3 regions of the Arthrobacter senegalensis genome follow, and region 1 is predicted to be linked to each of the others. Evidence: riboswitches for the same ligand, from Rfam matches in the RefSeq annotation. Region 1 holds a riboswitch; each other region holds the start of a gene.

Evidence for each region. Region 1 has a riboswitch for S-adenosylmethionine ahead of AC5RVG_RS07080 (methionine ABC transporter ATP-binding protein). Riboswitches for the same ligand answer to the same signal wherever they lie in the genome.
Region 2: another riboswitch for S-adenosylmethionine. It lies ahead of AC5RVG_RS05300 (flavin reductase family protein); the one in region 1 lies ahead of AC5RVG_RS07080 (methionine ABC transporter ATP-binding protein).
Region 3: another riboswitch for S-adenosylmethionine. It lies ahead of AC5RVG_RS13625 (bifunctional o-acetylhomoserine/o-acetylserine sulfhydrylase); the one in region 1 lies ahead of AC5RVG_RS07080 (methionine ABC transporter ATP-binding protein).

The regions. Positions count from the first base shown of each region.
Region 1 covers NZ_JBNHGZ010000002.1:350,128-360,296, reverse strand. Annotated here, with positions in the region: gene AC5RVG_RS07085 (LLM class flavin-dependent oxidoreductase) at 1-1,389, shown strand, start outside; SAM riboswitch class I at 1,462-1,553, shown strand; gene AC5RVG_RS07080 (methionine ABC transporter ATP-binding protein) at 1,667-2,725, shown strand; gene AC5RVG_RS07075 (methionine ABC transporter permease) at 2,722-3,414, shown strand; gene AC5RVG_RS07070 (MetQ/NlpA family ABC transporter substrate-binding protein) at 3,441-4,361, shown strand; gene AC5RVG_RS07065 (DUF1206 domain-containing protein) at 4,387-5,226, opposite strand; gene AC5RVG_RS07060 (MmcQ/YjbR family DNA-binding protein) at 5,549-5,953, shown strand; gene AC5RVG_RS07055 (DUF1990 domain-containing protein) at 5,957-6,502, shown strand; gene AC5RVG_RS07050 (putative quinol monooxygenase) at 6,588-6,908, shown strand; gene AC5RVG_RS07045 (SDR family oxidoreductase) at 6,965-7,765, shown strand; gene AC5RVG_RS07040 (LacI family DNA-binding transcriptional regulator) at 7,795-8,787, opposite strand; gene uriH (uridine-preferring nucleoside hydrolase UriH) at 8,996-10,039, shown strand; gene uriT (uridine transporter UriT) at 10,036-10,169, shown strand, end outside.
Region 2 covers NZ_JBNHGZ010000001.1:1,119,364-1,129,532, reverse strand. Annotated here, with positions in the region: gene AC5RVG_RS05310 (alpha/beta hydrolase) at 1-804, shown strand, start outside; gene AC5RVG_RS05305 (aldo/keto reductase) at 938-1,927, shown strand; gene AC5RVG_RS05300 (flavin reductase family protein) at 1,977-2,483, opposite strand; SAM riboswitch class IV at 2,536-2,650, opposite strand; gene AC5RVG_RS05295 (prephenate dehydratase) at 2,813-3,682, opposite strand; gene AC5RVG_RS05290 (hypothetical protein) at 3,770-3,982, opposite strand; gene AC5RVG_RS05285 (amino acid ABC transporter ATP-binding protein) at 4,251-5,057, opposite strand; gene AC5RVG_RS05280 (amino acid ABC transporter permease) at 5,044-5,703, opposite strand; gene AC5RVG_RS05275 (amino acid ABC transporter substrate-binding protein) at 5,747-6,565, opposite strand; gene AC5RVG_RS05270 (diacylglycerol/lipid kinase family protein) at 6,730-7,656, opposite strand; gene AC5RVG_RS05265 (penicillin-binding transpeptidase domain-containing protein) at 7,802-9,709, shown strand; gene AC5RVG_RS05260 (AMIN-like domain-containing (lipo)protein) at 9,846-10,169, opposite strand, start outside.
Region 3 covers NZ_JBNHGZ010000004.1:138,028-148,196, forward strand. Annotated here, with positions in the region: gene AC5RVG_RS13590 (glycine--tRNA ligase) at 1-1,030, opposite strand, end outside; gene AC5RVG_RS13595 (RNA-binding S4 domain-containing protein) at 1,216-1,443, shown strand; gene AC5RVG_RS13600 (alpha/beta hydrolase) at 1,461-2,111, opposite strand; gene AC5RVG_RS13605 (alpha/beta fold hydrolase) at 2,214-3,287, opposite strand; gene AC5RVG_RS13610 (SGNH/GDSL hydrolase family protein) at 3,440-4,282, shown strand; gene AC5RVG_RS13615 (winged helix DNA-binding domain-containing protein) at 4,295-5,461, shown strand; gene metX (homoserine O-acetyltransferase MetX) at 5,556-6,626, opposite strand; gene AC5RVG_RS13625 (bifunctional o-acetylhomoserine/o-acetylserine sulfhydrylase) at 6,707-8,032, opposite strand; SAM riboswitch class IV at 8,100-8,214, opposite strand; gene AC5RVG_RS13630 (VOC family protein) at 8,442-9,083, shown strand; gene AC5RVG_RS13635 (hypothetical protein) at 9,258-10,169, shown strand, end outside.

The sequences.
Region 1 (10,169 bases):
CGCCAAGTTCGCTTCAACGCCTTCGACATGAACTGCGTGGGCCATCAGTCGCCCGGACTGTGGCGCCACCCGCAGGACAAGTCCGCCAACTACAACACCATCGGCTACTGGACCCACCTGGCCAAGGTGCTGGAGAAGGGCCTGTTCGATGGCCTGTTCATCGCCGACGTGCTCGGCACCTACGACGTCTTCGGGTCCTCCAACGAGACCACGCTGCGCGCCGGCACGCAGGTCCCGGTGAACGATCCGTTCATGCTGGTCTCGGCGATGGCCGCGGTGACCGAAAACCTCGGCTTCGGCGTCACCGCCGGCACCGCCTACGAGCACCCCTACCCGTTCGCCCGCCGCCTGGCCACGCTGGACCACCTGACCAACGGGCGGGTCGGCTGGAACGTGGTTACCGGTTACCTGCCCTCGGCGGCGCGCAACATGGGCCAGGAAGACCAGCTGGAGCACGACGAGCGCTACAACCACGCGGACGAATACCTCGAGGTCATCTACAAGCTGCTCGAGGGCTCGTGGGAGGACGACGCCGTGGTCAAGGACGTGGAGACCGGCGTCTTCACCGACCCGGCGAAGGTCCACGAGATCCAGCACGAGGGCAAGTACTTCAAGGTTCCCGGCATCGCGATCACCGAGCCGAGCCCGCAGCGCACCCCGGTCATCTTCCAGGCCGGGGCCTCCAAGCGCGGCACCGAGTTCGCCGCCGGGAACGCCGAGGCGGTGTTCGTGACCTGCCCGACCAAGGAGATGCTGGCCGCATCGGTGAAGAAGATCCGCGACGCCGTGGAGGCGGCCGGACGCGACCGCTACGACGTCCGCATCTACGCGATGCAGACCGTGGTGACCGGACCGGACGCCGCCGCCGCGCAGGCCAAATTCGAGGACTACAAGTCCTACGCAGACATCAACGGGGCGCTGGCGCTGATCTCCGGCTGGATGGGCGTGGATCTTTCCACCTACGGCCCGGATGACGTGATTGGCGAAAACGTGAAGTCCAACGCCATCCAGTCCTCCGTGGAGACCTTCCAGAAGGCCTCCGGCGACAGCGGCAAGCCGTGGACCATCCGCCAGCTCGCCGAATGGGTCGGCGTCGGCGGTTTCGGCCCGATCACCGTCGGCTCCGGCGAAGAGGTAGCCGCCAAGCTCGTGGAGTGGGTCGACGAGACCGACGTGGACGGGTTCAACCTGGCCTACGCGATCACCCCGGGCACCTTCGAGGACATCGTGGAATTCGTCGTGCCGGAACTGCAGAAGCTGGGCGCCTACCCCACGGAGTACGCGCCGGGGACCCTGCGCAACAAGCTCTTCGGCCGCGGCGACAAGCTGCCGGAGAACCACCGGGCCGCCGGCTTCCGCCTGCAGAACGCGCTGGCCCACCGGGCGTAGGCCCCGGCAGAACCATCTGAACAACGACGGCGGTGCGTCTCCCCTTCAGAGGGCGGGCACCGCCGTCGGCAAGAACCATCTAGAGCGGCCGAGAGATCTGGCTCGATGACGCCGCAGCAACCCCGGCAACTGCCGCACGGTGCTAACGCCAGAACCGATGGAGAACCCGGGCCGGGCCCGAACCGGCCGCGCCATGCCTGCGCGCCGTGATCGGCTGTGCCCGGGGCTCCCTGACCTTCAGGAGCAGCATGAAAAGATATGCCGCGGACGGCCCGCAATGATTGAAATCCGCAATCTGCACAAGAGCTACGACACTCGCCACGGGACGGTCGAGGTGCTCAAGGGCATCGACCTGACCATCGAGCAGGGGGCGATCACCGCCGTCGTCGGCCCTTCCGGCGCCGGCAAGACGACTCTCTCCCACTGCATTTCCCTGTTGGAAAAACCGACCTCCGGCCAGGTGCTGGTGGACGGCCGCGACCTCTCCGCCCTGTCCGGGCAGGCATTGCGCGGCGAACGCCGCGCCATCGGCACGATCTTCCAACACTCGGCCCTGCTGCGCCGGATGACGGTGGCGGAGAACGTGGCGCTGCCGCTGCGAAACCTCGGCGTGGTGCACGCTCAGATGGAGGACCGCGTGGCCGAACTGCTGGACCGGGTGGGCCTGCTGCACAAGGCCAACGCCTACCCGGGCCAACTGTCCGGCGGCCAAAAGCAACGGGTCGGCATTGCCCGGGCGCTGGCACTTCGCCCCCGGATCCTGCTCTCCGACGAATCGACGTCGGGCCTGGACCCGGAGTCCACCCAGCAGATCCTGGACCTGCTGGACGACGTGCGCAACGAACTGGGGTTGTCGGTCATCCTGATCACCCATGAGATGGACGTGGTGCGCCACGTCGCCGATCAGGTGGCCGTTCTCTCCGGCGGCCGCGTCGCGGAATACGGGCCGATCGGCGCCCTGGTGGCCGACCCGGCCTCCGCGGCCGGCCGCCAACTGCTGCCAATCCGGGCCCTCCCGCTGCCGGCCGGCTTCGACTACGCGCTGTCCGTTTCCTATCGGCACGGGCCGGTGGACCCGGAGTGGATGACCCGCCTGTCCACCGGCCTGGGCGTGCGCGTGGCGCTGCTCGGCGGTTCGGTGGAAGCCCATGGTGAAGCGGTGCTGGGCCGCGCCGACATCGGTCTTGCTGGTCGCCCGGAGGCCGAGGTCCGCGCCTACTTGGCCGGCCTGGGCTTGACCGCAGAGGCACGCCACCGTGCCGATTCCGCGGCGGAAACGCCGCCGACGGACGCGGATGGATATGCAAGGAACGAGAAAATCGAGGTGCGCGCATGAGGCCCGCAGAAACCGCCGCCGTCGGACTGGACACGCCCTGGGCGGACCTGCCCGCGCTGCTGCTGCCGGCCTACGGCGAAACCTGGGCGATGGTCGGCATCGTGATGGTCATGGTGATCCTGGTCGGCGGCGCCACGGGCGTGCTGCTGTACAACACGGACAGCCGCGGGCTGTTCCCCCGGCCGCGCCTGCACGGAACGCTCAGCTGGCTCGTCAACATGGGCCGCTCGCTCCCGTTCCTGGTGCTGATGGCCGCCATCATCCCGCTGACCAAGTGGGTCACCGGAACGACCATCGGCATCGCGGCGGCCGTGGTCCCGATGACTCTGGCCGGCATTCCGTTTTTCGCCCGGCTGGTGCAGAACGCACTCAACGATCTGCCGCGCGAGAACATGGCCGTCGGGCTGGTCACGGGCAGTTCCACCGGGCAGATCATCCGGCAGACGCAGCTGCGCGAGGCCCTGCCGGGCCTTACGTCTGCGGTCACGCTCAACACCATTTCGATGATCGAATACTCGGCCATCGCAGGGACCATCGGCGCCGGCGGCATCGGCTACCTGGCCGTCACCTACGGCTACCAACGGTTCGACACCCACGTCATGGCGGCCACCATCGTTGTCCTGATCATCACGGTGCAGCTGGTGCAGTTTGCCGGCGACCGAATCTCCCGCGCGCTGCTGCGCCCTTAGCAACCGACCAACAGGAGCATCACATCATGAGCACCTCTTCCGCCGGGTCCGGCCACGACCACGGCTTCACTCTGCGCAAACGGACCACCGCCCTGCCGTGGAGCATTGCCGCCCTTGCCGCCGTCGTCGCACTGGTCCTGGGGCTGCTGCTGGTGCAGCAGCAGTCCCGGCCGGCCGTCGCGGCATCCGGCAGCGAGGTCACCTCGCCGCTGAAAGTCCACTTTGAACCGGCGATGGCGGGCGAGGAGAAGATCCTGAAGTTCGTCGCCGAGGAAATCGCCCCCGACTACGGCGTGGAGATCGAGGCAGTGGGCCTCCAGGATCCGGTTCAGGCCAATCGTGCGGTGGCCGATGGGCAGTTCCACGCCACCATCTTCGCGCACCAGTGGTACATGCAGCAGTCCGCCGACGCCAACGGGTTGGAATTGACGCCGACGGTGGAGCTGTACCAGTGGGGCTTTGGCCTCTACTCAACCCGCTACGGCTCGGTGGAAGACCTGCCGCGCGGAGCCGTGCTGCTGCTGCCCAACGACGCCGCCAACCAGGGCCAGGCGCTGTGGCTGCTGCAGCGCGAGGGACTGCTGGAGCTGGATCCGGCGGTGGAGCCGCGAACAGCAAAGATCCGCGACGTTACCGGCAACCCGCGCGGCTTCCAGTTAAAGGAAGCCGACCTGCTGGCGATGCCGCGGATGCTCGACTCAGTCGATGCCGCGATCGGCTACGTATCCCAGTTCGACGCCGGCAAGATCGGCCGCGACAAGGGCATCCTGTTCCCTGCGGCGCCGAAGACCTTCGCCTCTCGCCTGGTGATCGGCACCCAGTTCAAGGACAGCGCGGAGAGCAAGAAGCTGACCGAGATCTTCTCGGATCCGCGGCTGGAGGAGTACCTGCGCACCACGGAGGATCCGCTGGTCAAGGACGTGCTGACGCCGGTCTCCGCGGAGTAGGGCCGACACCCTGGCCTCGGGCGCGCTACATCTTCGCGTAGCGCGCCCGGGCGCCCATGTAGAGGCCGTAACAGATCAGGCCAACGGCGACGACGGCGAGTGCGGCCGGGCCGAAGGCCTGATCACGCAGCGCCTTGAGCGCCCCGTCCAACCCCTTGACCTCCTGCGGGTCGTGCTGCACCGCGGCCACCGCCAACAGCAGCCCCAGCACGAACAGTGCCAGCCCCTTGCCCGCATAACCCACGACGCCGGTCCACGTCACGGCGGTGCCGGTGCTGCCCCTGGGGAGCCGTTTGAGGTCGTCCAGGAACTTCTTCTTCAGGCCCTTGTACACGTAAAAGACGCCGGCGCCCATGATGACGGCGCCAATCAGGAACAGGACAACGGCACCGCCGGGCCACTGCATCAGCCTTGTGCTGGCGTCCTGGGAGCTCTGGCTGCTGTCGGCGCCGGAACCCAGCGCGAAGCTGCCGAACGATACCGCCACCACCGTGTACGCGATGGCCAGTCCCACGGACTTCGCCCGGTAGCCCCACCTCTTCTTTGCCTCCCGGCCGCGGCCGCCGAACACCGCCTCGCTGATCTGCCACAAGGCCAGGGCGGCGGCGGCAAGCATGCCCGCCCAGAGCAGGAACATCCCGCCCGGAGTCTTCGCCAGGCTTGAGGCGGCCCCGGTCTGGTCCGCCTCGCCGCCTCCGCCGAAGGCGAGCCGGAGCGCGATAGCGCCGATCAGCACGTGCAGCAGGCCGCTGGCCACGTAACCGAACCGCGCCACCCGCTCGAACGCCTTGGAATTGGCGGCGACCTCGGTCTTGTCCTTGGCCCTGCCGGCCGCCCGCTTCGCTTCCCTGCCGGTGTCTGACATGGGTCTCCTCTCCAGAGCCGTCGCCCGTTCCGAAACCCGCCGGCGGCACCGAAGCCCGCCGTCGTTCCCAGTGAAACAACTGTGAAACCATCCTGCCACCGAAGTTGCCGCCGCGCACCGGGCGGAACTAGGGCGGGATGCGGTCCAGGGGGCGTCGGGCCAGGCTCGGGTGGGGCGGGGCACGGAGGCCGGGTGGGCACGTCGATCCAGCAGAACCGTGACCGGCGCGGGAGAGGCTCGCGTGGGGCACGGAGGCCGGGTGGGCACGTCGACCTCCGCAGAACCGTGACCGGCGCGGGCCGGGAGCAGTAGGCTCGTGCCCATGGACGCAACCGCCCTGCGCGCATTCTGCCTGTCCCTGCCCGGGGCGTTCGAGGACTTCCCGTTTGGGCCCGAGTCGTCGGTGTTCAAGGTCCGGGCGGCAGGCCGAGCGGCGAAGATGTTCGCGCTCTCGGACCTGCAGGCGCCGCGGCTGAGCATCAGCCTCAAGTGCGAACCGGTGCTGGCGCAGCAGCTCCGCGCGGCGCATCCGGAGATCACGGGTGCCTATCACATGAACAAAACGCACTGGAACGGCGTGCGCTGCGACGGCGGGCTGCCCGACGACATGCTGCGGGACATGATCGAGGACTCCTACGACCTGGTGGTGGCGTCGCTGCCGCGCCGCGACCGCGAGATGCTGGGCTGGATGGGCCTGGCCAGGGGCGACGATGCGCGGCAGGGCTGAGCGGTGAGGGCCGAGGACCTGGGCGGGGTTCCGCTGACGTACGACGGCGTGGGGTTGAGCCGGGAGCGCACCTCGCCGCCGGGATACCGGGTCGTCGACGAGCGGGTCGGTGTCGGTGAGGGGGAAGACGCTTTTCACCGGCTGGCCGAGGGGCTGATGGGGTGGGAAGTGCATCGGCTGGCCGGGCTGCGGGTCGATGCCACGGGGCCGGTGGCCGCCGAAGGCGCGGAGGTGGTGTGCGGGTTCGGCGTCGGGCCGCTGCGGCTCGCCATCCCGTGCCGCGTGGTGTGGACGGAACGGACGCCGACCCGGACGGGCTTCGGCTACGGCACCCTGCCTGGACATCCGGAGTCGGGGGAGGAAGGCTTTGTGGCTGTGCTGGAGGGGAGCGGGCGGGTGGTCTTCGAGGTGTTCGCGTTCAGCCGGCATGCCAACTGGTTCTACCGGGCAGGAGCACCGGTGGCGGAGGCCGCACAGCGGCTGGTCACGCGGCGCTATATTGCCGCGGCCAAGGCGCTCGCCGGCGGGCAGGCCGGGCACCGCCGCTAACTGATTGGCCGCACCTGACCTGACGGACCGCGCGGTACATGACAGGATGAAAAGACACCCCCAACAGAAGAAAGGCTGATGCCGCGTGATTTTCATTGTGGTCAAGTTCAAGGTCAAGGACGAGTACGCCGATAACTTCCCCGAACTCGTCCGCGAATTCACCGAGGCGACGCGTGCCGAGCCGGGCAACCTGTGGTTCGACTGGTCGCGCAGCGTGGAGGACCCCAATGAGTACGTGCTGGTCGAGGCCTTCCGGGACGACGCGGCCGAAGCACATGTGAAGAGCGACCACTTCAAGAAGGCCATGCAGGAGCAGCCGCAGTACCTGCAGGAAACGCCGCGGATCATCAGCCGCCAGGTCGAGGGCGACGACTGGGACCTGATGGGCGAAATGACCGTCGCGTAGCGGCCCGCGCGGCCGGTGGGGCTGGCAAGCGGCCGGTTCTTCGCCACAATAGGCCCATGGAAAATTTCACGCCGCGCACCGCCATCGTCACCGGTTCCGACTCCGGGATCGGCCGGGCGACCGCCGTCGCGCTCGCCCGGGCAGGGCTGGACGTGGGGATCACCTGGCACTCGGACGAAAGCGGGGCTGAAGAGACCGCGCAGGAGGTGCGCGCGCTCGGCCGCAGCGCCGCCGTCGCCCAATTGGACACCACGGACCTGCCCGGCTGCGGCGACGTGGTCGATTCGCTCGCGGAGCAGCTCGGCGGACTGGACGTGTTCGTCAACAACTCCGGCACGGGCGCCTCGGAGCCGTTCCTGGAGCTGGACTACGAGACCTGGCGCCGGGTGGTCGCCACCGACCTGGACGGCGCGTTCGTGTGCATGCAGCGGGCAGCCCGGCGGATGGCGGATGCCGGCCGCGGCGGCCGGATCATCGCCGTGACCAGCGTGCACGAGCACCAGCCGATGATCGGGGCCGCCCCGTACGACGCCGCGAAGCACGGCCTCGGCGGCCTGGTGAAGAACATGGCGCTGGAGCTCGGCCGGCACGGCATCACGGTCAACTCCGTCGCGCCGGGAGAGATCGCCACCGCCATGACCGGCAACGAGGACGAAGACCCGCACCGCATCGACCGGCCGGGCATTCCGCTGGCAAGGCCCGGCGACGCCCGCGAGGTCGCAGCCGTGATCGCCTTCCTCGCGTCGGCCGAAGCCGGCTACGTCACCGGGGCGTCGTGGGTGGTGGACGGCGGCATGCTGCAGATGGGGCCGCAGGCCGGGGCGGCCGTGACCGGGCACGACTGGCGCAAGGTGTAGCCGCGACGGCCCGGACCGCGCCGTCGTTGTTAGTTGGCGGCGATCCGATCCGTGGAGCCGCGCACAATCAGCGAGGCCTCCAAGGTGAGCTGGGGTTGCTCGAGGTCGCGGCCTTCGATCAGGCCGCGCAGCTGTTCGCCGGCCTTGAGGCCCAGCCGGGCGGCGGGAAGGTGGACGGTGGTGAGGCCGGGGTTGCTGGTGGCGGAGTAGGGCAGGTCGTCAAAGCCGGCGATGGCGAGTTCGTCCGGGATCCGCACGCCGGCAACGCGCGCTTGCTGCAGCACGCCGTACGCGTGGGTATCGGTGGCGCAGACGATGGCGGTGACACCCGCTTGCTGCCACTGGGGCCAGGCGGCGGCAAACGCGTCGGCTGCCGCGCCGACGTCGATCGTGGTGCTGATCAGGTGGGCCGGGTCTGCGGTCATCCCGCGAGTGGCCGCTTCCTCCAGGAAGGCCGTCCGGCGAATGGTGAAGGTGGCTGTGCCGGTCACGCTGTCCAGGTACGCCACCCGCTGGTGGCCGGAGGCGGCCAGGTGCGCCGCGAGTTCGCGGGCGCCGTGGGCCACGTCGAGGTTGACGGACGGCGCATAAGCCTCCAGCCCGGGCGCGTCGAGCAGCACCAAGGGGCCCGTGGGGGAGAGGTCCTCGAGGAACGCGGCATCGGGGGCATCCACCAGCAGGCCTGCCGGGCGCAGGGCGAGGAGCCGGCGGATGTCATCCGCGCGGGGGAATTCGCCGGCTTCGGTGACGGAGAGCAGCAGCTGGAAGTCCGCGCCGAGGGATTCGCGCACGCCGGTAACGACCTTGGCGAAGAACGGGTTGGAAATGTCCGGCGCCACCAGCACCACAATGGAGCTGACGCCCTTGGCCAGCGAACTGCCCACGCTGTCCACCACGTATCCGAGTTCGGCGATTGCCTGGCTGACCCGGGAGATGTTGTCGGCGGACACCCGCCCGCGCGTTTTGCCGTTCGCCACCAACGAAACCGTCGCGGGGGAGACGCCGGCGCGTGCCGCCACCATCGCCGCGGTCACTCGCCGACCGACGCGCGGCGGGTGTTGGGGAGGGCGGGCGGAATCCATGAGCCCCATGATAGGCGTAATCAAGCGCAACAAGGCATCAAGCGCTTGACGCGTGCCACGTCAAGCGTTTGACGTGGACCGGAAGGGGATGTCAAACTCGCTGTGACAATTTCCCCGCTGCGGGGCCCCGATGACGTGGAGAGAAAACATGGACGCCACTTCCGCGACGCCCGGACCGAAGAAGATCATCCTGGACTGCGATCCGGGGCACGACGACGCCGTGGCGCTGCTCCTGGCCCACGGCAACCCGAACATCGAACTGCTCGCCGTGACCACCGTTGTCGGCAACCAGACCCTGGCAAAGGTCACCAAGAACGCCCTGGCAGTAGGGACGATCGCCGGCATCACCGGTGTCCCGTTCGCCGCCGGCTGCGACCGCCCGCTGGTGCGCACCATCGAAACCGCGCCGGATATCCACGGCGAGTCCGGCATGGACGGCCCCGCGCAGCCGGAGTCCGCCATCGAACTGGACCCGCGGCACGCCGTTGATCTCATTATCGACACGATCATGGCGCACGAACCCGGCACCGTAACCCTGGTGCCGACCGGCGGCCTGACCAACATCGCGATGGCCGCCCGCAAGGAGCCGCGCATCGTCGAGCGGGTCAAGGAAGTCGTGCTGATGGGCGGCGGCTACCACGTGGGCAACTGGTCCGCCGTGGCGGAATTCAACATCATGATCGACCCCGAGGCCGCCCACATCGTCTTCAACGAGAAGTGGCCCCTGGTCATGGTGGGACTGGACCTCACGCACCAGGCGCTGGCCACCCCCGACGTGGTCGAGCAAATCGAAGCCGTCGGCACCGGCCCGGCCCGCTTTGTCCGCGAACTGATGGACTTCTTCGCCCAGACGTACAAGGATGCACAGGGCTTCGACTACCCGCCGGTCCACGATCCGTGCGCCGTCGCCTACGTCATCGACCCCACGGTGATGACCACCCGCAAGGTCCCGGTCGACATCGAACTGCAGGGCAAGCTGACCCTCGGCATGACCGTCGCCGACTTCCGCGCCCCCGCGCCGGCCGACTGCCACACCTCCGTGGCCGTGGACCTGGACCGCACCAAGTTCTGGAACCTGGTGACCGATGCGCTGGTCCGCATCGGCGAGGTAGAAATGGGAACCGCCACCACAACGACGACGGCGGCGCCTGCCTCCGCGGCGTCGGTCACCACCGGGGAGGCAGCGAAATGAGCGCAGTTCTCCACGACACCAAGGCCACCCGCGGCGGCACCACCGCCCTGATGGTCGCCCTGCTGACGGCCTGCGTGGCCTTCCAGCTCAATGCCTCCATGCTCAGCCCCGCCCTGGTCACCATGGGCGA
Region 2 (10,169 bases), on a different contig from region 1:
TACCTCAGCAACCACGGGCATACCCGCCTGGACGTGTTCTTCCCGGACAAGGCGGCCGAGGATTCGCTGCGTCTTCCGACAATTGTCTGGATCCACGGCGGGGCCTGGATCTCCGGCACCAAGAACGACGTCGCCAATTACCTTCGAATCCTCGCCTCCTACGGCTTCACCGCCGTGGGGGTGGACTATTCGCTGGCCCACGTGCGCCGCTACCCCGCGCCGGTGCGCCAGACGGCCGCCGCGCTGCGCTACCTGGAACACAATGCCGAGCGGCTTCACATCGATACCGAGCGGATCGTGCTGGCCGGGGACTCGGCGGGCGCGCAAATTGCCGCGCAACTGGCGCTCGTCATCGCCGATCCCGACTATGCCAAAAGGCTCGGCATTGCCTCGCCCATGAAGCCGGAGCGGCTGCGCGCGGTGCTGCTGCACTGCGGGGCGTACGACCTCTCGCTCGCCGGGGCGGACCAGGCCGGGAACCAGAATTACCTGCGCACGGTGCTGTGGTCCTACACCGGGGCCAAAGACTATCTGGAGCGTCCGTACGTCGCGCTGGCCTCCGTGGCCAAGCACGTGGGCGCCGATTACCCGCCGGCTTTCGTGTCAGCGGGCAACACGGACCCGTTGCTGCCGCACTCGCTCGGGCTGGTCGAAGCGCTGCGGATCAAGGGCGCGGCCGTGGAGGAGTTCTTCCCCCATACGGAGGCCGGCCTAGGGCACCAGTTCCAGTTCAACCTGGAGTTGGAAGCGGCGTGGCAGGTGCTGGAGCGCAGCGTGGCGTTCCTCCGTCGCCACACCGGCTGATGCCGCCCGAGTTGAATCGGCGCCCCGCTACGAGGAGTGTTCTTCGGTGTCTGCATCACCCGGCCGGCGCCGACGCCTCCCCGGGCACCGCCGTCGTACGCTGGAAACCTGTCCAGCGAAGGGGGAACTTTCAATGAACGACGCCGGCTCGCGCCTCATATTCGGCTGCATGGGGTTGGGTGGTGGCTGGGGGAGCGGGCCGCTGGAAGCGGCCGATGTGGCGGCCGCGCACGCGGCCGTGGCGGCGGCGCTGGAGGCCGGGATCACGACGTTCGACCACGCCGACATCTACGCCCACGGCAAGGCCGAGGCCGCGTTCGGGCGGGTGTTGGCCGGAAGTCCCGAGCTGCGCGACTCGATCCGGCTGCAGGGCAAATGCGGCATCCGGCTGCCGGCCCCCGGCATGGTCGGGCACTACGACTCCTCGCGGAAAGCCATCCTGACCCGCACCGACGAGAGCCTGCGCCGGCTGCACACCGATCACCTGGATACGCTGCTGATCCACCGGCCCGATCCGCTGACGCCGGCCGAAGAGATCGCCGCGGCGTTCAACGAGCTTCGGATGGCCGGGAAGGTCCGCCGCCTTGGTGTCTCGAACATGTCCGGCGAACAGATGCGCTGGCTGCAGTCGGCGCTGGATGAACCGCTGGCGGTGAACCAGCTGGAAATGAGCCTGTACCGACGCGACTGGCTGGAGTCAGGGGTGCTGGTGAACCACCCGGAGGGACCGGGGATCAGCTTCCCGCACGGCACCTTGGAATACTGCGCCGCCCACGGGGTGGAGCTGCAGGCCTGGGGAGCGCTGGCCCAGGGCCGGTACAGCGGGCGTGCGGCAGCGGAGGCCGCGACACCGGATGCTTCCGCGCCCGCGGATGCCTCTCCCCCGGCGGATCAAGCAGCGGCAGCCCTGGTCACGGAACTTGCCCGGGACAAGGGGTGCCCGCCCGAGGCCGTGGTGCTGGGCTGGCTGCTGCGGCATCCGGCAGGCATCCGGCCGGTCGTCGGTACCAGCAGCCCGGACCGGATCCGGGCCTGTGCCGAGGCGGAAGCGGTTGGAGCATCGATGACCCGCGAGGAGTGGTACTCCCTGTGGGTGGCGGCCCGAGGCAGGCCGCTGCCTTAGCTGCCCGCGCCCGGCCCCGCAGCTGCGGGCGGGGCCGGGACCATGCGTCCTAGACGAAGGCCGGCTGTTCCAACCGGCGGAACGCGGAATCGTGGAAGACCAGGGGCTCGTGGGTGCCGTCGTGCGTGGACAGTCCGTGCACCTGCAGCAGCACGACGTGGTGGTCCCCGGCCGGGACTTCCTGGTGCACCGAGCAGTCCAGCCAGAGCGCCGCGTCGTTGAGGAAAAGCGCGCCGTCGTCGGTGCCGTGCAGGCTCAGGCCGGCAAAGCGGTCACCGGTCCTGGACGCGATCTGGCGGCAGACGCCGTCGTGCCCGGTGCCGAGCACCGAGACGCCGATCCGGTTGGCCCGCCGGACCAGCGGCCAGGTCCGTGAGGTGTTTTGCACGGCGAACATCACCAGCGGCGGCTCGAGGGAGACGCCCACGGTGAACGAGGAGGCGACGATGCCCTGCGGCTCGCCGTCGACGGTCGCGCACAGCGCCGCGATGCCCGAGGGGAACCGGCCGAAGGCGGAGCGCAACGTGTGGGGGGTCAGGTCATGGTGTAGCGACATGGCGTCCTTGGGGCTTGGGCGCATCCGCTGCGGCCGAGCTGCTGCGGGTGGATACGCGTACTTGCCTGCCGACATCCCCGGCGGGCCGAATCATCACCTGGAGCACCCCGCTACGGTAGAGGGTTGCCGGCCAACCAGCCAGGGCTGTGAAGTTGGCGCTCTTGATTCGTCTCCACGCTAAGAGCGGGGAAGGGCCTGGGTCAAACGCCGGTAACAGTTCGTCAAATGCAGCGTTTTACTCCCGGGCCACGCGAGGTGGCTGCTGCCCGACGGGCGGCCGTGCGACGGCTGCTGCCCCGAAGGCTACTGTCCGACTGCTGGCGCCACGGCTACTGCGCGGCGGCGCCCGGGCGCACGGTCTGCTGCCGGAACGGATGCGCCGGGTAGACGCCCAGGATGCGGATTTCGGTGGTGAAGAAGTCCAGTTCCTCGAAGGCGTGGACCATGGCCGGATCGTCCGGGTGGCCTTCGACGTCCACCATGAACATGGTGGCGGCAAACTCGCCGCCCACCATGTAGCTCTCCAACCGGGTCATGTTGATGCCGTTGGTGGCGAAACCGCCCAGCGCCTTGTACAGCGCGGACGGCACGTTCCGCACGCGGAACACGAAGCTGGTCACGGCCGGACCGGGAAGTTCCTCGCGGGACGGGACCGGCCGGCGGTCGGCCAGCACCACGAACCGTGTGGTGTTCGTCGGATCGTCTTCGACCTTTTCCGCGAAAACCTCCAGGCCGTAGAGTTCGGCGGCCATCGGCGGCGCCAGGGAGACCTTGGTCGGGTCCTTCCATTCGGCCACCTCCCGGGCCGAACCGGCGGTGTCGCCGGCGATGACCGGAGTGAGCCCGAGCCTGCGGATCAGCTTGCGGCACTGGCCCAAAGCATGGATGTGGCTGTGCACCTCCCGGGCCTGCTCCACGGTGGCCCCGCGTACGCCCAGCAGGCTGAAACGGATGGGCAGGAAGAATTCCTCCACGATCTGCAGGGTGGTCTTCGGCAGCAGGGCGTGGATGTCCGCCACCCGCCCGGCGATCGAGTTGTCGATGGGGATCATGGCCAGTTCCGCCTCGCCGCCGGTGACGGCAGCGAACGCATCCTCGAAGCTGGCACACGGCACCGCTTCCCAACCGGGGCGCACTTCCAGGCAAGCCATGTGGGAGTTCGAGCCGGGTTCACCTTGGTACGCAATCGCTGGAGCCATGGGCGAAATTATCCCACCGGGGCGGGCCGGCGCTTCATTCCGGGCAACCGGGCGGCGTCATATAACCGGGACCGGCCCGCCAACCGCTTAGTACAGATGCGATTCCTGGGTGATGCCGTAGGGCACGTCGTCGCTCAGCTCCACCGTAAACTGCCCGGGGCCGGTGCGAGTGACCAAGATGCCGCAATCGCCGTCGATGGCGGCGAGCTTTTGCAACTCTTCGACCGCAGCATTCAGGAGATCGTGCGCTTCGGAAGCCGTCTGTGCGGTCAACGACTTGGTAGCCAGGGAAGTGGCCATGGTTCTGCCTTTCGTGGCCGGAGGTTTCCGCGCAGGAGAAACGCGGGATGGAAGCTTCCGGCCGGAACGAGCCTGCCATGCGGAACGGTGCATGGAACTTTACATTCTGCCATCCCAGATGACATCAGATGAATTTCGCACCGGCGTGGCGTGCGCCACACCCGGCGTGGCGGCGTGGTGCTGTGGACCGGTGCAGGCGGGCCCCCCCCCCCGCGGATGCAGGGAGCCGTCGGGGGGAGGGTGGGGGCAGCCGGAAGTGAACCCGGTCCTAGAACGGGTTGAGCAGCCGGTGGACGAACTGCCGGGTGCGCTCCTCCCGCGGTTCGCGCAGCACCTGTTCGGGGTGTCCGCGTTCCACCACCACGCCGCCGTCCATGAACACCACTTCGCTGGCCACTTCACGGGCGAAGGCCAGCTCGTGGGTGACCAGGGCCATGGTCCAGCCCTCGTCAGCCAGTTCCTTGATCACGTGCAGCACGTCGCCCACCAGTTCAGGATCCAGTGCGGACGTGGGCTCGTCGAACAGCAGCAGCGAAGGTTTGAGCGCCAGCGCCCGGACAATGCCGACCCGCTGCTGCTGTCCGCCGGAGAGCTGATGCGGGTACTGGTCTTCCTTGCCGGAGAGCCCGACACGGTCCAGCAGCGACCTGGCCTCGCGCACCGCTTCGGCCTTGGACCGCTTCTGCACCTGGACCGGGCCCTCGATGATGTTCTGCAGCACGGTCATGTGCGGGAACAGGTTGTAGTGCTGGAACACCATGGCGCTTCGGTCGCGCAGGGCGGCGATCTGTTTTCGGTTCACCGGCGAACCGAAATCCACGGCCGGCCCGCCCGAAAAGGCGACCCGCCCGCCGTCGGGGATTTCCAAGCCGTTCAGGCAGCGCAGCACGGTGGTTTTGCCCGACCCGGAGGGTCCGATCAGGGCCAGTACCCCGCCCGTCTGGACGGAGAGGTCGATGGACTTGAGCACCTGGTTGCTGCCGAAGGACTTGCGCAGCCCCTCTACGGAGAGCACCGGCCCTGCGGCGGAGCCGGGCTGCGAAGCGGCGGCGGAGGGGACGTCAGTGGGCGACATAGCGGTCCAGCCTCTTCTCCAGTCGGGACTGCCCGGCGGAGAGCACCAGGCAGAACACCCAGTAGACCGCCGCGGCCTCAATGTAGAGCAGCATGAACTCCTGGCTGAACGCCGCGATTTCCTGGGCGGCCCGGAACGCCTCGGTGACCAGGATCAGGGAAGCGAGGGAGGTGTCCTTGACCAGCGAGATGAACGTATTGGACAGCGGCGGCACCGACACCCGCGCGGCCTGCGGCAGGATGATGCGGCGCAGGGTGGTGGTGCCGGCCATGCCGATGGTGTGGCCGGCTTCCCACTGGCCCTTGGGGACGGACAGAATCGCGGCGCGGATGATTTCGGCCGCATAGCCGCCCACGTTCAGGGAGAACGCGATGATGGCGCTCGGCCACGGTTCAAGCACCACGCCGATCGACGGCAGGCCGTAGAAGATCACGAACAGCTGGACGAGCAGCGGGGTGCCGCGGATCACCGAGACGTAGGCGCGCGCGATGCCGGCCAGGATCCGGTTGCGGCTCAAGCGCATCAGGGCCACGACGAGCGCCAGCAGCAGGCCGATGGCGAAGCTGGCCAGCGAGAGGGGGATGGTGCCGGTCAGCCCGCCCTGGACTATAGGCCAGAGTGAACTGCCGACGAGCTCCCAGTCGATGTCCATACGGTTACGTTAGCGTCTCCCTTTGAAGCGGCCGGATTTACTTGCTGACGTCCGCGCCGAAGTACTTCTCGGAGATCTTTGCCAGCGTGCCGTCGGCGCGCAGCTCCTCCAGCGCCGTGTTGAAGGCCTCCACCAGCTCGTCGCTGCCCTTCTGGAAGGCGAAGGCGCTCTGCGTTTCTTCGTCCGTTTCGGCGGCTACCTTGATGTCTTTGTTGTCGTTGGTGGCCTGGTAGTCCAGGTAGGTCAGCTTGTCGTTGACCGTGGCGTCCACCCGGCCCTGCTCCAGCAGCGAAACCGCCTGCGCCCAGCCCTCCACGGCCTCGACATTGGCTCCGGCGCCCTTGGCCAGTTTGTAGAAGTTGCTGGTCAGCGACTGGGCGGACGTTTTGCCCTCCAGATCCGCCAGGGAGGAAATGTCGTTGTTGTCCGACTTCACGACGACGACGCCGGTGCTGACCGTGTACGGGTCCGAGAAGTCGTACTTGGCCAGGCGGTCTTCGTTGATCGAAACCTGATTGGCGATTACGTCGAAACGGCCCGCCTCCAGCCCCGCGAAGATGGCGTCCCACTGGGTCTCTTCAAACCGCACGTCGACGCCGAGCTTGTCCGCCACCGCGGTGACGACCTCTACGTCGTAACCGGTCAGGTCGCCGGTGCCGTTCTCGTGGAAGGAGAACGGGCGGTAGGTCCCCTCGGTCCCCACGGTGATCACGCCTGCGTCCTGGATCTCCTGCAGCGTGGTCGCGGCGGAGGAGGTCGCCGGCTCCGACCCCGACGGCGAGGACGTGCTGCAGCCGGCCAGCACCAGGGCGGCGGCTGCGGCGGCACCGAGGACGGACAAACGACGACGAATCATGGTGGAAAACCCCTTGTGATGTGGGACGACGAGCCAACCGGCGGGTGGCCGGCAAACGCTGAAGCTACCACGTGCAACAACGGGTACCTCAAGATATGTTCCGAACTGTGTCGGCAATGTGAGCAGCCGCACTCCCGGCGGCGCGCACCGGCGTCGTTATTGTTCTATTCGGGTGCCACCCGCACCACGAGTGCGCCCGGATCGACGCGCATCATCAAACGGGACCCCATGCCAATATGGTCGCCGTCCAGCTGCATCTCCTGGGGCCGGCCGGCGTGGATCTCCACGTGCTTGCCCTGGTAGTAGTCAACCGAAGGATCCACGCTCCGGCCGCGTTTGGCGAGCCCGGCCAGCACGCCGAGCCAGCCCAGCCGGCCACGCGGGGAGATGGTCATGACGTCCAGCAGGCCGTCGTCGAGCTGCGCACCGGGGAACATCTCGAATCCGCCCTGGATCTTGCCGCAGTTCCCGCCCATTACGCTGCGCATCCGCACGGTCATGGGCTTGCCGCCGTCTATGGTGACCGTGGCACGGACCGGCTTGCCCGGAAGGTTGCGCAGGCCGGCTTCCACGTACGCCAGCCACCCGATACGGTCCTTGAGGCCGTCGTCGGTGCCGCCAATCACGGCGGCGTCGAAGCCGAGGCCGGCCATGACCAAAAACACGGAGTCACCGCCCGACCTGTCCACGGTGGCCCGGACCACGTCGATCCGCCGGTCCCGGCCGGCCAACGCGATGCCGGCAGCGGTCTCCGGGTCGTCAACCGGCAGGTCCAGGTTGCGGGCCAGCAGGTTGCCGGTGCCCAGCGGGATCACGCCCAGCGGCATGTCGGTCGCCGCCAGCCGGCCGGCCACCCGCCGCACCGTTCCGTCACCGCCGGCGGCGATGACCAGATCGACGCCCGCTTCCAGCGCCTGGTGCGCCTGGCCGGCGCCCGGATCTTCGAGCGTGGTCTCGAGCCAGAGCGGCGGCTGCCAGCCGGTCTCGGCGCACAGGCCCTCGACCAGCGCCACCAGGTCGAAGTTGAACTTCTTGGACGGGTTCCAGACCACCGCGGCACGGCGGGAAGCTGGGGGAGCGGATTCGGTCATGGTGTCCTTACTGTCCTGTTTGCCGGCTGAAGGCCGACGTCCCGACGAACCCATTCAAGCACCATCCCGCCGGTGCCGCCCGGCTCGACATCGCTGCTGGCCGCTTATAGGTTCTAACAGGACACCCTCGGATCCGGGAGAAGAATTGCTTCGGCGCGCACTTGCATCAATCACCGCCCTGCTGCTGACGGTAGCGGTCTCTGCCTGCGCTCCGGAGCGGGAATCGCCGGATCCGACCGCCCGGGCACTGGCGGAAGCGTTGGCTGCCAATGACGTGTCGAACGTGGCCTTCGCCGATGCCACCGGCGCCCAGGTGCAGGAACAACTGGCCGCGCTGACCGAGGGGATGGCCCCCTTGGAGCCCGAAGTCACCGTGGAAGGCGTCGAAGAGGTCGAATCCAACCTCTTCCGGGCCACCCTTTCCTATGACTGGCCGGTGGCCGATGCGGAGCAGGGCTGGAGCTACACCACCAGGGCCGACCTGCACTACGCCGAGGACACCTGGCACGTGCGGTGGAAGCCCGAAATCCTGGAGCCCTCGCTTGCCGAGGGCGAACGGCTGGTGCTCTCCACCGAGGAACCGCGGCGCGGCCAGATCCTCGACGCCGAGGGTGAGGCGATCGTGAAGAACCGCCCGGTCAGGGTCGTTGGCATCGACAAGACAGGCCTGGACACAGCGACCGCCGAGGACTCCGCGCGCGCGCTGGCCAAGCTGGTAAACATCGATGCCGCCGCTTACCTGGAAAAGGTTGAAGCCTACGGGCCCAAGGCATTCGTGGACGCCATCACGCTGCGTGAGGACGCCTTTGACAAGTTGGACCAGAAGAAGCTGAAGGACATCGAGGGCTTCCTGGCGGTAGGTGACCAGATTCCGTTGGCGCCCAACCGCACCTTCGCCGCGCCGGTGTTGGGATCGGTCCGGGAGGCCACGGCCGAAGACATCGAGAAGTCCAAGGGCACCGTGGCCGCGGGCGAGACCGTAGGCTCGTCCGGCTTGCAGGAAGCCTTCAACACCGAGCTCTCCGGCACGCCGGGAGTCACCGTCTCCGCCGTCGGGCAGCCCGCCGAAGAGGGCGGCGAAGCGCCGTCCCGCCAGCTGTTCCGCCAAGACCCGGTGGACGGCGAAAACGTGAAAACCACGCTCGTGCCGAAGTTGCAGTCGGCAGCCGAGGACATCCTGGCCGACATCGACTCGCCGAGTTCGATCGTCGCGCTGCGGCCGTCGACCGGTGCCGTCCTGGCGGCCGCGAACGGTCCGGACAGCGAAGGCTACAACACCGCGTTCCTGGGCCGGTACGCCCCCGGTTCCGCCTTCAAGATCGCCACCGCGCTGGGCATGCTGCGCAACGGCGCGACGCCCGATTCCGCCGTCACCTGTGACCCGGAACTGGTCGTGGACGGCCGAAGCTTTGAGAACGCGGACAGCTACCCCGCCGAGTTCACCGGCCGGATCACCTTGACCGAGGCCATCGCGCACTCCTGCAACACCGCGTTCATCGCCGAGCACCGGGAACTTTCCCAGGACCAGCTGGCTGATGCCGCCGGCGCCCTGGGCATCGGCATGACCGCGAACCCCGGCATCGAGGCCTTCATGGGCGACGTGCCGCGGGAGGACACCAAGGGGACCGCGCACGCGGCCTCGCTGATCGGCCAGTCACGGGTGCAGGCGTCGCCGCTGGCGCTGGCCACGATGATGGCGGCCGTGGTGGAAGGCGGTTCGGTCGTGCCGACGCTGGTGGACGGTCACGACCCCAAGGCCGAGCTCCCGGACGTGCCTGAACTGACCGCCGGGGAAGCCAAGCAGTTGCGCAGCATGATGCGCTCGGCCGTGGTGGACGGCTATCTGGCCAACCTGGCCGACCTGCCCGGGAAGCCCGCCATCGGCAAGACCGGCACCGCAGAGTACGGCTCGCAGGACCCGCCGCAGACCCACTCCTGGGTGATCGCCGGCCACGGGGACCTTGCCATCGCGGTGTTCGTGGAGGACGGCGAGCTGGGCTCCGAAACCGCGGGCCCGCTGGCCGAGGCTTTTCTGGAAGCCGCCGCCGGCTAGGCATCAAACGACGACGACGACGCCGGCGCCCGCCAAGGTGCCTGAAGGCACCGAAGGCGGGCACCGACGTCGCCAGCGGCCGGCCAAGGCCCGGCCTTCGCCCGCCAGCCGCCGGCCTGCCTGCAGAGTTCCAGGCTTACCAGCGGTGGGCCACGTCAATCACCAGGCGGGACATGCTGCCCGGGCCGTCCAGGGTGAAGACCCGGAACGGCAGGCGGGCGCGCACGCCGAGGCCGATGGTGGTGTACCCCTCGAAACTGCCGCCCCAGGAGAGCTGGCGGAAGGTGGTGTAGCCGGTGACGTTCACCAGCTCCTTCGGGTTGGCAGGCCGGTAGGTGCCGCGCCCGTTGGAGTCATACGCCGGAGCCTTCACGACCACGGCCAGATCGGCGCCGCCGCGCAAGGGGATTACATGGCCGGATCCTTGGGCCCGCACCGTCCCGTACCTCACCGAGTAGCC
Region 3 (10,169 bases), on a different contig from region 1:
CGTCCTCGGTATACGCGTCCACCAAAAAGGCCATGAAGGACCGCGTGAGCCCGGCGGCCGGCTCGATCACGTACGGGGTGTAGCGCTCGTTGGTGGCCTGGTTGAAGTAGCTCAGGTCGGTGCCGGAGTGCTTGGAGTGGGTGGACAGGTCAAAGTCCGTCCGGTTGGCGATGCCTTCCAGCTCGCCCCATTCCGAGCCCTGGAAGCCGAAGCGGTATTCGACGTCGGTGGTGCCCTTGGAGTAATGGCTCAGCTTGTCCAGCGGGTGCTCGAAGAGGCGGAGGTTGTCGCGTTTGATGCCCAGGTCCACGTACCACTGCAGCCGGGCGTCGATCCAGTACCGGTGCCACTCTTCGTCCGTCCCGGGCTCCACGAAGAATTCCATTTCCATCTGCTCGAACTCGCGGGTGCGGAAGATGAAGTTGCCCGGGGTGATCTCGTTGCGGAAGCTCTTACCGATCTGGCCGATGCCGAACGGCGGCTTCTTCCGCGAGGTGGTCAGGACATTGTTGAAGTTCACGAAGATGCCCTGCGCGGTCTCCGGGCGCAGGTAGTGCATGCCTTCTTCCTGGGCGACCGGGCCCAGGAAGGTCTTCAACAGGCCGGAGAATTCCTGGGGTTCGGTCCACTCGCCCTTGGTGCCGCAGTTGACGCAGGCGATGTCCTTCAGCCCGTTTTCCGGGGCGCGGCCCTTTTTCTCCTCGTACTCTTCTTCGAGGTGGTCGGCGCGGTAGCGCTTGTGGCAGTTCAGGCACTCCACCAGCGGGTCGGAAAAGACGTCCACGTGGCCGGACGCTTCCCAGACCTGGCGCGGAAGAATGACCGACGAATCCAGTCCGACCACGTCGTCGCGGCCGCGGACCATCGTCTGCCACCACTGGCGCTTGATGTTTTCCTTCAGCTCGACGCCGAGCGGCCCGTAATCCCATGCGGAGCGGGATCCACCGTAAATTTCACCAGCCTGGAACACGAAGCCGCGGCGCTTGGCCAGCGAAATAATCGAATCGAGGGCTGATTTGGCTGCTGCCATGAGGTGGTTCTCCGTATCTCTCCAGGGCCGCTGGGTGCGGTCCGAGGGTTGTCATGGCACAGATCCGCCCGGCTGCTGCAGGCACGGATCGGCGCATAGCGAAGCTACAACGTTAGCCTACCGAAAACGGGAACCCGAACCCGAACCGCGCGGATGCATCGACAGGCATCAGGCATGATGGTTCCATGGCTTCCGACGATATCCATGACGTGCCGATCCGCGACGAGATGATCCGGCTGGGCCAGCTGCTGAAGCTGGCCAACCTCGCCGACGACGGGATCCAGGCCAAGGAGTTCGTCGAGAACGGACTGGTCCAGGTCAACGGCGACATCGAAACGCGCCGCGGCCGGCAATTGCACGCCGGCGATACGGTCAGCTGCAACGGCCAAACGGTGCGGGTCAGCCGCGACTGACCCGCACGGGCCGTTTGCTACTTCCCCTGCAGCACCTTGTAGGTCAGGAACTCCTTCACATGCGCCAGTTCCTGGGCGTTGATGCCGTGGCCGATGCCGGGATAGAGGACCTTGGTCAGGTCCACATGCTCGTTCGTCCAGGCGTGGGTGAACTCGATCTTGTCCGGGGTGATGACCTGGTCCGCCTGGTCCCGGCCCCAGAAGAGCGGGGGCCTGATCGCCTTGACCGCATCGTCGCGGAAGAAATCGTTGCCCGCGGCCGGGACGGCGAATCCGGACAGGCCGACCACCGCGGCGATTTCCTCCGGGCGGTGCCGCAGCACCGAGGTGGCCACCGCCATGCCCATGGAAAAGCCCAGCACCGAAACGCTGCTGTGCATGTCCTTGACTCCGTCCAGCCAGGACACCACGTCGCTGACGGCCTTCGTGACCTTGTCCACGGAAAAGTCCGGCTCGTGCATCAGGGGGAACCAGGTGAAGCCGGGTCCCATCGCCACCGGCGCGCGCACCGCCGCCACGGTGAATTCCTCCGGCAGTCCGGGCACCAGGCCCATCAGGTCCTGCTCGTGGGATCCGTAGCCGTGGAAGAGCACCAGCAGGGGCGTCCCCGCCCGCTCCTGTTCGGGTTTGGACCAGGCAACGACGGGCTGATAAGCAGTTTCAGTCATGGGTTCCATGATGGCACAAAGAGCCCATTGCTTGAAACTTAAAGCTTCTTAAGGTGTCGGATCTCCCAGGGCCCGGGCACCCGAGCCGGTGCCCGGGAGGCCTCAGACCGCGGGCTGCCCGGCCCCGCCGCTCCGTTCGACGTGCGCCGTCAGCTCGGCGACGAACCGTTCCGGATACTCCACGTGCGGCGAATGTCCGCAGTTGTCGAGCAGCACCTCGGTGAAGCGCCCGCCGTTGGCCTCATACTTTTCCAGCACCGCCCGGGTCTGCGCGACCATCGGCTGCGGCGGGGCCGCCTCCTCCCCCGGCCAGCCGGGCACCAGACCGGCCTTGCCGAGGCAGTTCAGGTCGAAGAAGGAAGCATCGGAGACAATTGCGTCGCTGTCGCCGTGGATCCAGAGGATGTCCGGCTTGTCCGTCAGGTCAACAATGCCGCTGGCGTCGAAGACCCCCGGCGCCATCGTGTTCAGCACCCCCCTGCGTCCGGGAGCGAAGCCGGGCCAGTTCGGCGAGGGGACGGAATCGCCCGGATAGTTGTCGGGGCCGGTCTTGGTGCTGAGCATCGATTCAACCCAGATGCGTTCGTAGGGCGACTGGAACCCGGCGTGCACATAGGTCGAGCGGTACACCGACAGCGGCGAGGCAGGCGCGTCGCCGCTGGTGTCCCTGGCTTCCAACCGCGCCACGAAGTCGGGATTGGCGCCCCCGCCGCCGGTGCCGGCGTCGTCCGCGGTGAGCCTGCGCCCCTCCGGTCCAGCCGTCCCGCCGAAGCCGTACGGCGAGACCGGAGCCTGAAGCGTGAGGCTACGGACCGGATGCTCCAGCGCGTATTGCATCACCACGCCACCGCCCATGCTCCAGCCCACCAGGTGCGCGGGCCCCAGTTGCAGGGTTTCCAGCGTGGCATGAAGATCGTCCGAAAAGTCACGCAGCCCGCGGCCGGCGTCCACCGGCGCCGGGTCCGTCTGGCCGAAACCCCGCAGGTCCACCGCGACCACGTGGTAGTCGGCCGGCAGCGCCTGCATCGCCTCCTGCCAGAACAGCGCGGAGGAAACATTCCCATGCACCAGGACCACCGGCGTGCCGTCGGGCCGGTCGCCGTCGCGCTCGAGGATGTTCACCGTGAGCCGCTCCGTCGGCACACGCCGCGCCACGATTCCCGCCAGCAATTCCATCCCTGCTCCTCGAGGTCGAGGCGGCCGCCGTTGGCCGCGTCAAGCACACAGTAGTCGGTAAACCGAGCGCTGACCATCACTTCCTGAAAGGTGATTCAGCTATTGGTTCCCACCGCCTGTGCATCCCCGCGCCTTCTTGGGAGAATGTACTTGTGAGTAACTTGTCCCTTCCCGAAACACAAGCGCCCATCGCCGCGGCCCGCCATCCTTGGAGCCGTTACGTTGCCCTGGGTGACTCTTTCACTGAAGGCATCGGCGACCCGGACCCCGGGAGCCCGGGCGGACACCGCGGATGGGCCGACCGCGTGGCCGAGGAACTCGCCCGCGGCCACCATGACTTCGCCTACGCGAACCTCGCGATCCGCGGCCGCCTGCTGCAGCAAATCATCGATGAACAGGTCGAACCGGCCCTGGCCCTGCAGCCGGACCTCATTTCGATCTGCGCGGGCGGCAATGATGTGATCCGGCCGGGCGGCGACCCGGACGCCCTGGCCGAGAAGTTCGACCGCGCCGTCACCCGGCTGGCAGCGTCGCAAGCCACCATCGTCCTGTTTACCGCGCCCGACATCGGCGATACGCCCGTCATCGGCAGTGTCCGCGGCAAGGCGGCCATCTACAACGAGAACCTGCGCACGGTGGCGGCACGCCATAACGCCGTCGTGGCCGACATGTGGGCGCTACGCCAGCTGAAGGCACCGCAGATGTGGGCACCTGACAGGCTGCATTTCTCCCCGCTGGGGCACCACACCATCGCGGCCATGGTGCTGGACGCCCTCAACGTGGAGCATTCGCTGCAGCCCGAGACGCCCAAACCGTTGCCACCCAAGAACTGGCGCACCGCCCGCACCGAGGACCTGGTATGGGCCCGCCAGCACCTGGTCCCGTGGGTCCTGCGCCGGGTCCGCCACCAGTCCTCGGGCGACGGGATCCTGCCCAAGCGGCCGGCCGCCGACCCCTTCTTCGGTCCGGGCATGCCTCCCGGCGCGGCCGGGTAACAGGAGCAGCCGGTGCAGCAGCCGAGTCCCCAGGAGATCCGCCGTCACCGGCTGCGGGCACAGCGGCTGTGGGACAGCCCCCGGGACGACGCCGCCGCCGCCTTGCGCTGGCTGCTCGCCTTCCAGTCCCAGGAATATGTCTATGCCCGCTGGTCGCTGGCGCAGCGCTGCGGCGGACCGGCAAGGGACAACGCTGCGGAGGTGGATGCGGCGATCGCCGGCGGACGCATCCTGCGCACGCATGTCCTGCGGCCCACCTGGCACTTTGTGGCGGCCGGGGACCTGCGCTGGCTGATGCTGCTCTCCGGCCCCCGCCTCAAGGCCGGGAACAAGGGCCGGGACCGGCAGCTGGGACTGGACGAGGCAACGGTGGCGCGCAGCAACGACGTGCTGGCCGCGGCCGTCGCCGGGGGCCGGCACCTGACCCGGGACGAGCTCGCCGCCCGGCTCGCCCAGGCGGCGCTGCTGAAGGACGACGGCGCGAGGCTGAACGGAGCGACGCTGCGCGGGCAGCGGCTGGGGCATCTGGTGTTCCATGCGGAAATGGACCGGGTGCTGGTGAACGGGCCTCCGCGGACCTCCGGGTCGGGCGCCGTGCAGCAAACGTATGCGGCCTTCGACGAGCGGGTACCGCCGCTGGCCGCGGACTTCGACCGCGACGCGGCGCTGGCCCAACTGACCGGGCGGTACTTCACCAGCCGCGGACCGGCGACCTTGAAGGACTGTTCCGACTGGTCCAAACTGCCTCAGGCGGACGTCAAGCGCGGCCTCGAAGCCGGGGGCCGAGACGGACTGGAACTGTTCGAAACCGAGGGGCAACAGCTCTGGTACTCCCCCGCCGCCGGGACGATCGGCGGCGCCGCAGCCGCGGCGGGCCACGGACACCCGCGGGCGGACCTGATCCAGTGTTACGACGAATACGTCATGGGTTACACCAAAACCCGCGGCTATCTGGGCGGCAGCGCGCCGGCGGCGCCGGGCGGCGACGTGCCGATCCACGTGCTGCTGTTGGACGGACGGATGGCCGGCAACTGGAGACACGTCCTCCGGCCCGGCTCCGCCGAGCTGCGGCTCAAGCCGCTGCGGGTCTTCACCGAGCCGGAGCGGCAGGCCGTGGACGACGCGGCGGAACGGTACGCGGCCTTCCTGCGGCGGCCGGTATCGCTCGAACTGACCTGACGCTCCGCTCCCCCGATCGGACGCAGCGGTGGGAATCGGCGCGCACGGCGCGCACCGACGTCGTACCGAGGCCGCTGTCATGCGGGCGGAAAAGTCAGGCGGGCGCGAAGAACGCCTCGGTGAGGGCCGCGTGCAGCTGGTGGATGTCGGTGAGAAAACCGTCGTGGCCCAGCGGCGTCTCGATGGTGTGGACCTTGACCGCCCCGGGCAGCGCCTCGGCCAACTGCCGCGACTGTTCCGGGAAATACAGGCGATCGGAATCCACCGCGGCGACGAAGAACTGCGTGTCGGTGAGGCCGCCCAGCGACTGCTCCAGCGAGCCCCGGCCCCGGGCAACGTCGTGGCTGATGAGGGCCTCGGTGAGCAGGATGTAGCTGTTGGCGTCAAAGCGCGCGACGAGCTTGTCCGCCTGGTAGTCGAGGTAGCTTTCCACCGCATAGCGGCCACGGGCCGACGGCGTGATGCCGCCGTACGGCTGCTCTTCCGCCTGCGGCTTGCGGCCGAACCTGTACTCCAGCTCCGGCTCCGAGCGGTAGTTGATGTGCGCGATGCGCCGGGCGATACCCAGACCGGCCTCGGGAGCGGGGCCCCCGTAATAGTCGCCGCCGGCGAAGTGCGGGTCCAGCCGGATGGCCGCGACCTGCGCCTGCGCGAAGGCAATCTGCTCGGCGGTGCTCGCGGCGCCGCACGACAGGACGGCGCATCGGGCGGTGCGCTCCGGAAAGGTGGCCGCCCATTCAAGCGCGCGGGCGCCACCCATCGACCCGCCGAGCACCGTGTGCCAGCGCCGGATCCCCAGTGCGTCGGCCAGCCGCGCCTCGGCCCGGACCGAATCGCGGATCGTGACGAACGGGAAGCGTGAACCCCACGGCGTCCCGTCCGGCGCTGGCGACGAGGGACCGGTGGAACCGTAGCAGCCGCCAATCATGTTGGCGGCCACGACGAAATAGCGCTCCGTGTCGATCGTGGCACCGGGGCCCACCAGATCGTCCCACCAACCGTCCTCGTCCGAGCAGCCGCGTGCGACGTGCGTGCTGCCGGTCAGGGCATGCTGGATCAGGACGGCGTTGGACGCGTCCGCATTCAGGGTGCCCCAGGTCTCAAAGCCGAGGACCACCTCGGGCAGATAGCCGCCGGCTTCCAGCTCCAGCGCACCAACCGGCATCCGGCGCAGGATGCCGTCGGTTGCCTGTTCCACCAGTTCCTGCGGTTGCACTATCGTCACGCTGCGCTCTACCTGCTTGCCTAGTCGTCCGCACCCTTGGCGGCGCGGAAACCGGCCTCCAGGTCGGCGATGATGTCGTTGACGTTCTCGATGCCTACCGACAGCCGGACCAGACCGTCGGTCACCCCGGCTGCGACCCGTTCCGCGGCCGAGAGTTGGGCATGGGTGGTCGACGCCGGGTGGATCACCAGCGAGCGCACATCGCCCAGGTTGGCCACGTGCGAGTGCAGTTCAAGGCCGTCCACGAAGCGCTTTCCGGCCTCGATGCCGCCCTTGATTTCGAACGCGACGATGGCGCCGGTCCCCTTCGGGCCGTACTTGCGGCCGCGCTCATACCAGGGGCTGGAGGGCAGGCCGAGGTACGCGACGGAGGCAACGTCGTCGTGCTCTTCCAGGAATTCGGCCACCCTCTGAGCGTTGGCCACATGCCGCTCCACGCGCAGGCTCAGCGTCTCCAGCCCTTGGGCAATCAGGAAGGCATTGAACGGCGAGATGGCGGACCCCAGGTCGCGCAGCAACTGCACCCGGGCCTTGAGGATGTAGGCCAGGTTGGCGCCCAGAGCGCCGTTGACGCCGAGGTCGCGGGCGAAGACCAGCCCGTTGTAGGTGTCGTCCGGCGTGTTGAACCCGGGGAACTTTTCGGGGTCGGCGGCGAAATCGAACGTGCCGGCGTCGACGATCACGCCGCCGATCGCCGTCCCGTGGCCGCCGAGGTACTTGGTGGCCGAGTGGAGCACGATGTCGGCCCCCCACTCGATCGGGCGGATCAGGTACGGGGTGGACAAGGTGTTGTCAACGATCAGCGGCACGCCGTTTTCGTGGGCGATGGCGCTGACCGACTCCAGGTCCAGCACGTCCTGGCGCGGGTTGGAGACGACCTCGCCGAAGAACGCCTTGGTATTCGGCTTGACGGCATCGCGCCACTGCTGCAGGTTGTCCGGATCCTCGACGAAAGTGACCTCGATGCCGAACTTGGGCAGCGTGGTGCGCAGCAGGTTGTAGGTGCCGCCGTACAGGCTGGGGCTGGCCACGATGTGGTCGCCGGCCTCGGCCAGGTTGAGGATGGAGAACGTCGACGCGGCCTGGCCCGAAGCAAGCAGCAGGGCGCCGACGCCGCCCTCCAGGTTGGCGATCCGCGTCTCGACCGCTTCCTGGGTGGGGTTGCCGATCCTGGTGTAGATGGGTGCCAGTTCGGACAGGGCGAACCGGTCGGCCGCGCTCTGCGCGCTGGGGAACACGAACGACGTGGTCTGGTAGATCGGCAGTGCGCGGGCGCCCGTGGCGGCGTCCGGCTCCTGCCCTGCGTGGATCTGACGGGTTTCAAAGGACCAATCGGCGTTGGACATGGTGCAACTCCTTCACTGGAAGGGGCCATCCGGGATCCGGCCGTGCCGGCATGTCTGTCCCGGGTGTGACCCGCGCTTGCGCACCGCCTTATGGCGGCTGCCTGGTCTTCACCCGGGGCACCCCACCGCGGTTGGAGGGTTGCCGGCCAGCAAACCGGGGTTTTGCGCTGGCACTCATGACCTGCCTCCAGTCTCCGCAGACAAGCCGGCGGCCGCAACAATATGACACCTTATGACTGGGCACCCGTCTCGGGACCGTCTCTCCGACAGTCCGCTTGGTCACTGTTGCCGGCGCGCGCCGGGGAGGCGGAATTGCTGTCCGGAACGGCGCGTTCCACACGAGCCGCAAATTGAGTGACTTAGGTCACCCTAAGTCGAGAGCGGGTTCACAAAGTGCCAAGATAATGCCATGCGCTTCGACCATGTTTCTTATGCCGCTGAACCCGACGGTCTGGCTGCCACCTCAGAGCGGATCTCCAAAGCCCTGGGCATCGACGCCGTCAAGGGCGGGGTTCACCCCCGCTTCGGCACCCGCAATATGATCTTCCCCCTCACCGACCACCATTACCTGGAGGTCGTGGAGGTGCTCGACCACCCCGCTTCCGACAAGGCCCCCTTTGGCCAAGCCGTGCGGGCGCGGTCGGAAGCCGGCGGCGGCTGGATGGGCTGGTGCGTGGCGGTCGACGACCTGACCCCGTTCGAAGAACGGCTGGGCCGCCACGCGGTTCCCGGCAACCGCAAGTTCCCGGATGGGCAGGAACTGAGCTGGCAGCAGATCGGGATCAAGGGCCTCATCGCCGACCCGCAGGTGCCCTACATGTTGCGCTGGGATGACGGCACCGAACCGCTGCACCCGTCCAACGCCCGCCCCGCCACGGTCAAGCTGATCGGCCTGACCATCGCCGGCTCTTCCGAGCGGGTGGCGGACTGGCTGGGCACGCCGGTCGACGGCCTGCTGGACGACGTCAAGGTCGCTTGGACGGCACCCAACGGTACGCCGGGCATCCTGTCCGTCCGCTTTGAAACCGCCAACGGGATCGTCGAACTCTAAGTTCTCCCGGCATCGCTCCGTTTCGGGCGTCCGCTCCGCGTTATAGAAGGAGCAGACGCCCGAAACGGAGCTTTTGCGTTCACAAGCCCTCCAGATCGACCTGCAGGGCAGCGTTTTTCCACACAGCTCCTCCCCGCGTGCCCGACCGCCATGAGGTCGCCGAGGCTGTCCCGTATGGACGTGAAACTGATCTATGTGAGGGACCTGGAGAAGTGTGGTCCAGGACGCCGGGATGTCGCCCGACAAGCTGCGGAAGAACAATTGGTCCGCTTGCGGCGCGGCGTGTATGCGGCCGCCGGGGAATACTCGCGGTTGCCATGGTGGGAGCAGCAGCGCCTGCACATAGAGGCCGCCGTCGGCACCGGACGCACCGACAGAGTCCTTGTCCAGCGCTCTGCGGCGGCGGTGTGGGGACTTCCGGTAATCGGCCGCTCTCTGGACGTGGACTTGTTGGCTTACAACGGCACGCATGGTCGGTCCCGTGGCGGAATCCGGTGGCATCGCAGGGAACTTTTGGAACCCCTCGTTAGCCGCAACGGCTACCTGATCACTTCCCGGGCACAAACCGTTGTCGATTTGGCGGCGCATAGTCCCTTCGCTGAGGCCGTTCCCGCAATGGACCATGCGCTTCGCGTGGACCGCCACCTCGGCCTTCCCGCCCTGCAGGCCACCCGGATTCTTGATCTGGCCGGTTCTTTGCCACCGGGAAAGTCAAACCGCGTGAAACGGGTTCTCGCCTTCGCCGATCCCGCCTCGCAGTCGCCGGGCGAATCGTACTCCCGGGCTCTGATGTACCTGAACCACTTCCCGGAGCCGTTACTGCAGTACCCTGTCTTCGATTCGCAGGGAGTTCGTGTCGGCATCGTCGACTTCTACTGGGAACAATTTCGTCTTGCCGGCGAATTCGATGGTGCAGGAAAATACTCCCGAAACGAGTACCTTCGGAGCCGTAGTCCCGCCGACGTAGTGGAGGCGGAAAAGAGGCGGGAGGACCGCATTCGGGCGACGGGGGCGGGAATGGTTCGCTGGATGTGGGATGCGCTCCAGCCCACCGGTACCGACACACCACTGGGTCTCGTCCGGTCC